Regions from separate parts of the Mesorhizobium sp. M0621 genome, predicted to be linked through region 4. Evidence: riboswitches for the same ligand, from Rfam matches in the RefSeq annotation. Region 4 holds a riboswitch; each other region holds the start of a gene.
The links. Region 4 has a riboswitch for cobalamin ahead of metE (5-methyltetrahydropteroyltriglutamate--homocysteine S-methyltransferase). Riboswitches for the same ligand answer to the same signal wherever they lie in the genome.
Positions count from the first base shown of each region.

Region 1: linked by a shared signal. The riboswitch ahead of bluB (5,6-dimethylbenzimidazole synthase) and the one ahead of metE (5-methyltetrahydropteroyltriglutamate--homocysteine S-methyltransferase) in region 4 are both predicted to bind cobalamin.
Region 2: linked by a shared signal. The riboswitch ahead of NKI38_RS14495 (DUF1636 family protein) and the one ahead of metE (5-methyltetrahydropteroyltriglutamate--homocysteine S-methyltransferase) in region 4 are both predicted to bind cobalamin.
Region 3: linked by a shared signal. The riboswitch ahead of NKI38_RS17365 (hypothetical protein) and the one ahead of metE (5-methyltetrahydropteroyltriglutamate--homocysteine S-methyltransferase) in region 4 are both predicted to bind cobalamin.

Region 1 covers NZ_JAMYQF010000041.1:12,669-14,863, forward strand. Annotated here, with positions in the region: gene NKI38_RS23725 (hypothetical protein) at 1-595, shown strand, start outside; partial or broken gene bluB (5,6-dimethylbenzimidazole synthase) at 760-1,341, opposite strand; cobalamin riboswitch at 1,443-1,621, opposite strand; gene NKI38_RS23735 (histone deacetylase family protein) at 1,743-2,195, shown strand, end outside.
Region 2 covers NZ_JAMYQF010000017.1:67,468-69,662, forward strand. Annotated here, with positions in the region: gene cobW (cobalamin biosynthesis protein CobW) at 1-399, opposite strand, end outside; gene NKI38_RS14495 (DUF1636 family protein) at 396-830, opposite strand; cobalamin riboswitch at 870-1,074, opposite strand; gene NKI38_RS14500 (winged helix-turn-helix domain-containing protein) at 1,104-2,195, opposite strand, start outside.
Region 3 covers NZ_JAMYQF010000022.1:82,064-84,258, reverse strand. Annotated here, with positions in the region: gene NKI38_RS17370 (GyrI-like domain-containing protein) at 1-575, opposite strand, end outside; cobalamin riboswitch at 810-1,016, shown strand; gene NKI38_RS17365 (hypothetical protein) at 1,109-1,372, shown strand; gene NKI38_RS17360 (ABC transporter ATP-binding protein) at 1,369-2,151, shown strand; gene NKI38_RS17355 (ABC transporter substrate-binding protein) at 2,190-2,195, shown strand, end outside.
Region 4 covers NZ_JAMYQF010000055.1:43,410-45,604, forward strand. Annotated here, with positions in the region: partial or broken gene NKI38_RS27515 (IS630 family transposase) at 1-724, opposite strand, end outside; cobalamin riboswitch at 994-1,195, shown strand; gene metE (5-methyltetrahydropteroyltriglutamate--homocysteine S-methyltransferase) at 1,290-2,195, shown strand, end outside.

The DNA.
Region 1 (2,195 bases), on a different contig from region 4:
CGTCGTCGACCAGCTGGTCAAGGGCGCTATCCGCGCCATCACCGGCCTGCTCGGCGGCATCGCCGCCTTCCTGCCGATCCCGGGCCTGAGCGGCTTGGTCTCCTTCATCAACACGGTGATCCGCCTGTCGCTGACCTATGTCGACGAGATCATCCTCGGCTACAACATACGCATCAATTCGTCCTCGCCGTTCGAGACGGCGCGCCAGGGTGTCGTGCTCTATGCCCAGAACGGCAAGGTCATGGTCAAGAACGCCGTCTGGCTGGCGGTTATCATGTGGGGCGTATCCTTTGTCATCTTCCTGCTGATGCTGGCGCCGGCCGCCGCCATTCTTTTCCTGATGCCAGGGCAATTGGCGGGCTGGGCCTTCGTGCTCGCCATCGTCTTCGCCTGGGCCTTCAAGGCGGCGTTCATCGAGCCCTTCGCCATCGCTTGCCTGATGCAGGTCTATTTCAAGACCATCGCGGGCCAGGTGCCAGATCCGGCCTGGGACGCCCGGCTGGCCGAGGCATCGTCGAAGTTCAGGGAGCTCAGGGACAAGGCGCTGGCCTCCTTCGGCGGCTCGCGCTGGGGACCGGCCGGCGCGACACCCTGATCAGCGAGGCTTGACGGCGCGGCAGCAACGGTGTTGAGGCGCGCCACGGTCGATTTGAGCAGCGCTTCACCTTGCCCGGAAAAAGTCTCGCTCATGATCAGCTCCGGCAGCGGCAGCCGCCGTCCCCAGCCATGCGTTTCGAGGTCGGGCTTTGGCGCGAACTCCGAGACGCGGCCGACGCAGAGATAGGCGACCGGCGTCACATGATCGGGAATTGACAGCAGGCTTTTCAGCGCCTGCGCCTCGATGATGCTGACCCAGCCGACGCCGACGCCTTCGGCGCGTGCCGCCAGCCAGAAATTCTGCACCGCGCAGACCGTGCTGTAGAGGTCCATCTCCGGATTGTGCCAGCGTCCCAACGGCGAACCCTTCGAGCGCTGGCGGTCGCAGGTGATGCAGATGTTGAGCGCGCTTTCGCAGATGCCTTCCAGCTTGAGCTTACGGTAAAGCGCCTGCCGCTCTTCCTCAATTGCTGGCAATTCCTGCTCGCGCGCAGCCAGGAACAGGTCGCGCACCTTTTCCCGTCGTTCGGCATCGCGAATGACGATGAAGTTCCAAGGCTGCATGAAGCCGACCGACGGCGCGTGATGGGCGGCAAGCAGCAGCCGCGCCAGCACCTCGTCGTCGAGCCCGGTTGGCAGGAAATGACTGCGGACATCGCGCCGCGTGAACATGGCGCGATAGACCGCGTCGCGCGCATTCTGATCAAACCCGTCGCCAACAGGAACGGTCATGGTTTCCGGCATCGCTTGTCCCCTTGCGATTGCAGCAGTTTCAAACTGTCAGAGCGTACTTTGTGCGTCCAAGTGGACGCACGTCGCTCTGATGTCGTCCGCCTGACCATGCGGATGACGATGCCTGCCAGGCCGGTCTTCTGGCTTGGGATCAACCCGCGTCCGGTGCCTTCCCGTCATCGACAGTGGCGTATACCGGCGCGGTCCCCCTTACAGCGTTGGGCACGCCACGGAGTTCAACCGTGTTCCCGATTCTCCCGTTTGCACGGGCACCAGGCAGTGCCAAGAACCTTACGCCGAAGCGCTGCCCACGCCAATGCCTGCGGCGACACGAATGGACGCAGGCGCGATTTTCCCCAGTCATCGGCCGCCTGTGCATGGCCTTTGTCGATCCGGGTCACTAGATTAGGACGATGGCCACTCGTCTCTACACCCATCCGATCTTCCTCGAGCACATCACGCCGCCGGGCCATCCGGAGCGGCCGGACCGCTTGCGCGCCATCGAGCGCGTGCTTGACGACGAAGCCTTTGCCGCGCTCGATCGTATCCAGGCGCCGGAAGGCGACGAGGCCACCATCCTCTACGCGCATCCCGCCGATTTCGTCGCCCGCGTGCGGGCCGCCATTCCTGACGAGGGTATTGCCCGCATCGACGCCGACACCACCGCCAGCCCGAAAAGCTGGCAGGCGGCGATCACCGCGATCGGTGCCGCCAACGCCGCCGTCGACGACGTCTTTGAAGGCCGCGCCGACAATGTCTTCGTCGCCGCCCGGCCGCCTGGCCACCACGCCGAAAAGACCACGGCGATGGGCTTTTGCCTGTTCAACACCGCGGCGATCGCGGCGCGCTATGCGCAGAAGAAACAC
Region 2 (2,195 bases), on a different contig from region 4:
AACGGTCACGCGGCTTTTCACGCTCGGCCACTGGAAAGCCTGGACCAGCGGCTTGGGCAAAGCGAGGCCGGAAGTCTCGATCAGGATGTGGTCGACCTTCGGAGTCAGCGCGAGGATCTGGTCGAGCGCCGGCACGAAATCATCGGCGACGGTGCAGCAGATGCAGCCATTGGCCAGTTCGACGATGTTTTCCTCCGGGCAGGTGTCGATGCCGCAGCCCTTCAGGATCTCGCCATCGATGCCGATGTCGCCGAATTCGTTGACGATGATGGCAATGCGCTTGCCGCCGGCGTTTTCCAGGAGATGGCGGACCAGCGTCGTCTTGCCGGCGCCGAGGAAACCGGTGACGACGGTACAGGGAACACGGGAGAGGTTGGCAGACGAATCTGGAGCGGTCATTTCAAGTCCTTCAACAGGTCGAGGGGAGGGATGCGGGCAACGAGGCCGCGCTTCAGGCTATCGGGACGGCCGCGCCATGGAATGAGTCCGTCCGTCGAGGTGGCGAAGAGTTTTGCGCCGGTGACGAGATCGGCGCCGCTGGTTGCCGTCAGATCGCCAAAGACGTAGCTCCAGCAGCCGTCGCGCAGGATGGCGGCGCTGAGACGACGCTTGCAATTGCCGAGGCATTCAACGCTGCGGATGCGAATATTGTCGCCAGATGCGGCGCGGCGCGTGTCGTCTGCCAGCAGTTCGCCGGCGCGGGGATGGGCGTCGGAGCCGGTCTCGTCGCGACAGGAGGCGCAGACGATCACGGTGACGCCGGCCAACGTATCATCATGGCCGGACGAAACATCCGCTGTGCCAGCCGAAAAACTGCTGTCGTGGTCCAAAGATCGCGCTCCTTGCCCGGAAACCCGCCGGGCGATCGGATTCTATAGTCGCAGACGGCAGGTCTCCTGGCTCGCGGGTCATCGCCTTGGGTAGCCGCCTTCCCGGGATCATCCCAGTGGCTTTCGGCCTTGGCTCTTCGCTTACAGTTGCGGGGACAGCCGCGGATTTGGGATTTCGTCCCGCACCGCATTCCCTCTTGGCTCCTCTCGTTGAAGAGAAGAGACCGTCTGTATCGGATTTAGGCTTTTGCAGGCGGCGGAGTCAACGCGAGCTTACGACACGGTCAGGTCGACCAACGCCGGACCCAAGTCACCAGCCGGTGTCACTTCGATGCGTTCGAGGCCGAGCCAGCCCTGCATCTGCTTCAGTTCTTCGTAGAGCTGAGCGGCAGTCTGTGGCGGCGCGTTGGGCTCGGCATAGGCCGCATGGACTCGCAGGATGCCGGCAGGCCGGTCCGCCTTGAGGTCCACGCGCGCCACGATCCGGTCGCCGAGCAGGAACGGCAGGACATAATAGCCGTATTGCCGCTTGTCGGCCGGCGTGTAGATCTCGATGCGGTAGTGGAAATCGAACAGCCGCTTCGTGCGCGAGCGTTCGAAGACGACCGGATCGAACGGCGCCAACAGGGCACGGGCCTCGATCTTTCGGGGCAGGCGGGCGTCCTTGTGAAGATAGGCGGGCTTGTCCCAACCTTCGACACGCACCGGCAACAGTTCGCCTGTTTCGACCAGTTCCTCCAGCCGGCCTTTCATATCGGCCGGCGACAGGCGGAAATAGTCGCGCAAATCGCCTGATGTCGCGATGCCATGGGCACGGGCGGAAATGCGCAGCAATTCCCGATGCGCGTCCTCGGCGGCGGGAACCGGCAGATCGAGGATCGCCTGCGGCAGCACGCGCTCGGGCAGGTCGTAGAAGCGTTCGAAACCGCGACGATGCGCCGTGGTGATGCGCCCGGCCCAAAACAGCCATTCGAAGGCGTGCTTGGCGTGGCTCCAGCCCCACCAGCCTCCGGAGCCCTTCTGGCCCTCAAGCGCGGAGGCGGCGATCGGGCCACGCTCGGCGACCTGGCGGTAGATCTCCTCGATATAGGCGGCGTGTTCGCGGCCCCATTTGGCGAGGCCGAGATACATCTCGTCGCCGCGCTCGGCGCGTTGCATGCGCCAGCGCATCAGCGGGTACGTCTCGACCGGCAGGAAGGAGGCTTCATGCGCCCAATATTCGAACACCGTGCGCTTGCGCGTGACGGCCGCGTTGTCGAGCAAGGCGAGTGGGTAGGGGCCAAGGCGCGAATAGAGCGGCATATAGTGAGCGCGCACCACCGCGCTGACGGAATCGATCTGCAGCAGGCCGGTGCGGGCCAATAC
Region 3 (2,195 bases), on a different contig from region 4:
GCGATGTAGTCGAAATTGCCGGCATCGTCGCCGTTGACGCAGACGCCATAGGCGACGTCGCCGGTCTCACCCGGAATGTTGCCGATATAGGGGCCAAAGCGCTGCCACTGCATCGGGATGGCGGCGCTGGTTTCACAGCTGTAGCGTTCGCCGAGGCCGGCGATCAGGAACGGCCGGCTGGTCTCGAAGCGCGGCGGTTCGAGGTTGGTAAGAAAGGACTGGTCCATCAGGATCGGCTCCACGAGGTCGAGGTTGTCGAGTGTGCCTTGCGCGCGCACCAGTTCCGGCGTGGTGCCGAACTGGTCGCGGAAGGCACGGGTGAACGCCTCATGCGAGTTGTAGCCGGCATCGAGCGCGAGCGAGAGAATGTCGGGCGCGCCGCCGGCCAGCTTGCGCGCCGCTTCGCTCAGCCGGCGCGCGCGCATGTAGCCCATCACCGACCGGCCGGTGGCAGCGCCAAACGCGCGCGTCACATGAAAGCGCGACACGCCGCTGCTTTGCGCGACATCGTCGAGCGAGATCGCCTCCGGCAGATGGCTTTCGACGAACCACAGCGCTTTCTCGGTCGGGTTCATGGGGCTCCTTTTCGCATTGGGCGGATTACCTTGCCACCTTCCCGCAAAGCCAGTTTGATCGAAATTGCGCAATCTGCACGATAGCATCGGCTGGGCTTCGCTTGACAGCGTCAGGCGGCATCTTCTAGAGCGTTATGTTATTACATAATGAGAGCGCGCAATGCCTGTTTCCCCCACACATGAGTGGCCCATCACTCCGTCCGAGAAATCCGTTGCGAAGCGATTGGGGGAAATCTACGCTGGACCCGCGATGGTCCCCGAGTCGAAAGGCGAGGGGTGAAAAGGGAACACGGTGAGGCCTGCTCAGGTCGAGACCGTGGCTGCCCCCGCAACTGTAAGCGGCGAGCAAAATCCGTGAATGCCACTGGCCGGCAAGGCTGGGAAGGCAGGATGGCGCAACGACCCGCGAGCCAGGAGACCTGCCATCAGCATGAGTTGACCGGACGGGGTATGCCGGGAGGAAACGCGAATCTCGGTCTTGTCGGCCGGCTCGCCAGCGTCCTTCCGTCGCCAGTTTTGGAAAGTGACGGAAGTTGGAAGCCTCGAAGGCCATCCATTGCATCATCGTGTGCACACTTTACCGCGATCCCGTGACCGGGGTCAGACCTGGCGCGCAATTGTGTGCCGATTTGCATGGTCGGCTCTCAGTGGATGAAGATCGCGCGTTGGCGTTCGGCTACGCGATCGCCTCGCTCGCCGATGGCTGGTGCAATTCCGGGCAGCGTCCGGCTGGATTGGCCGGCAAGACGCTGGCCCGCATCCCGGCTCCGGGCAATCTGGCAGGCAGCAGCCGATGACGCCGCTTCTCGAAGCGCGCGATCTCTGCGCCATGGCGAATGGCCGGGATCTGGTCCAGGCGGTCAGCCTGTCGGTGGCCGCTGGCGACCGCCTTGCCATCATTGGTCCCAACGGCGCCGGCAAGACAACGCTGTTGCGCATGTTGTCGGGCATGCTGCGGCCGAGTTCAGGCGAGGTGAAGCTTGGCGGGCGGCGGCTGGACAGGATTTCGGCCGCCGAGCGGTCACTGCATATCGCCGTGGTCGGCCAGACTGACCAGCCCGATCCGCGGCTGGCGGTGATCGACTATGTTGAGCTTGGCCGGGTCCCGCATACCGGGCAGCGCAGGAGCGAGGAGCGCGACATTGTCGTGGATGCGCTGCGCCAAACCGGTCTGCTGCCGCTGCTTGGCCGCACCATCGGCTCGCTGTCGGGCGGCGAGCGCCAGCGCGCCCAATTGGCGCGCGCCATCGCGCAGCAGCCAAAAATCCTGTTCCTCGACGAGCCGACCAACCATCTCGACCCGCGCGCCCGCGGCGAACTGCTCGAACTCGTGGCCGGCTTCAGCATGACGGTGATCGCGGTGCTGCACGATCTGGCGCTGGTCGCACCCTTCGCCACCAGGGTGGCGGTGATGAACCATGCCCGTCTGCAAGCGCTCGCCGCACCGCGCGAAGCGCTGACCCAACAGCTGATCCGCGAGATTTTCGGCATCGATGTGCTGCGTCTGCGCCATCCGACCGAGGACCGCGAACTGACGGTTTTCGAGGTTCCGAATCGTGCCGCGCCGCCGTCCTGACTGAAGCCGTTCCGCATTCCAACAAAGGAGCAACATCCGTGAAA
Region 4 (2,195 bases):
CCACGATGTCGCCGGGCTTCAGCACGGTGATGAGCTGCTGCTCGACATAAGCACGGAAGCATTGGCCGTTGATCGGTCCGTCGAAGATGCAAGGTGCTGCGAGCCGGTCCCAGCGTAGTGCACCGAGGAAGGTCAGCGTGCGCCAGTGGCCGTGTGGAGCCAAGCCGCGCAGCCGTTTGCCTTTCGGCCCCCAACCTCGCAGTGGAGCCATGTTGGTCTTGATCCAGGTCTCATCGATGAAGACCAGGCACTGTGGATCGAGACCGCTTTGCCAAGAGCGCCATCGCTGGCGCCTGCGGGCAATATCGGCACCGCCTGCTCAAGGGCGAACAGAGTTTTTTTTGAAGCTCAGGCCTTCGCGGCGCAGGAACAGCCACACCGTATTGTGCGAGACCTTGACCCCGCGAGCATCCAGCTCGTCCTTCAGCCGACGCAGCGTCAGTTCAGAGGTCTGATTAAGCCGCTCCATAATGAAGGCCCGATGCGGCTCAAGGACGCGCTTGCGATGTCCGCCCATCTTGCCCGGCGCCACCGAGCCAGTGGCACGGTAACGCTGCGACCACTTCACTACAGAGGAAACCGCAACGCCAAAGCGCGAGGCAACCGCACGGCAGGTCTCCCCGTCGCCAACCGCCGCTACTGCACGCTCACGAAGGTCATTTGAAAGCGCTCGCGTCATCAGATGCTGGCCTCCAATCCAGCCAGCATCTTGAATCACAAACATCCGGCTTTGGGAATCCTACGATTCTCTCAAAATAGGAATCGCTCTAATGACGTTGTCACGCGCTTGAAGTCTTGTCCGAAATCCTTCATCGGCGACCTGCGAGGGATGTCGCAGCCCGACAGGGATCCATTAGTTGGACAATGGTGGCAGCGGAGCAGCGCCGCCAATGGGCGACTGAATATTTCACAATGTTAGACAAGCGTAAAAGCGAAATCACATAACGACATAAACATTTCGTTATGCGTCATTGACAAAAGAGCGGACTGCTGTGATTGTCTGCGTGTCGTGGTCCTCGCGTGCGGCGCTGCCGCAGCGGAGCTAAGAGGGAAGCCGGTGCAATGCCGGCGCTGCCCCCGCAACTGTTAGCGGCGAGCCAACCCCACTCATGTCACTGAGGCGAATACCCTCAGGAAGGCGGGTAGAGGCTATGACCCCGCGAGCCAGGAGACCTGCCACGGCGAATTACGTCCACGGGCGGGGTGTCTCGGTGGCGCTGCAAGCCGGCGTTCGTGCCGGCCTGCTAGCGCCTTCCTTGTCATCGGCGCCCCAACCATCGGGGTATGACATGACTGACTCTCAGGAAATTCCTGTAGCAACGCTCGGCGTGCCGCGCTTCGGTCGTCGGCGAGAGCTGAAATTCGCGCTTGAAAGCTACTGGTCCGGAACATCGTCCGCTGGCGACCTTCTCACGACGTCGAAGGCGCTCCGTGCCGCTAGCTGGGAAGAGCAGCGCGATCGCGGCGTGTCGAAAATCCCGTCGAACGACTTCTCGCTTTACGACCATGTGCTCGACACCGCAGCCATGGTCGGGGCCGTTCCATCCCGTTTCGGCTGGAATAGCGGCGAGGCCCCACTTGACATCTACTTCGCAATGGCGCGCGGCAACCAGGGTCAGACGGAGGATTGTGGACACGCTGGTCACCAGGAGGAGGCTCATGGACCTGGTGTAACCGCGATGGAAATGACCAAGTGGTTTGACACCAACTACCACTACATTGTGCCGGAACTCGATGATGATCAGACGTTCGCCCTCTCGTCATCGAAGCCGGTCGATTACTTCCTCGAGGCTAAAGCTCTCGGCATTCACACACGCCCAGTCATCCTTGGACCCATCACCTTCCTCAAGCTGGCGAAATCGCCTGCCGAGGGGTTCGGTCCCATCGCGCTCCTACCGCGGCTGCTGCCCGTTTACGAGCAAGTCCTGCAGAAGCTGAAGCTGTCGGGAGCCGACTGGGTGCAGATCGATGAGCCAGCGCTTGTCCTCGATCTGAACCCGAACGAACGAGCTGCGTTCGAATTCGCCTATGGCCAGCTGTCGAAAGCCGCGCCCGAGCTGAAGATCATGCTGGCTACGTATTTCGGGTCGCTGGGAGACAATCTCGAAACCGCGGTTTCTCTGCCCCTGGCCGGGCTGCATATTGATCTCGTGCGCGCTCCCGAGCAGCTGGAAACGGGGGGTCGGCTCGCTCCG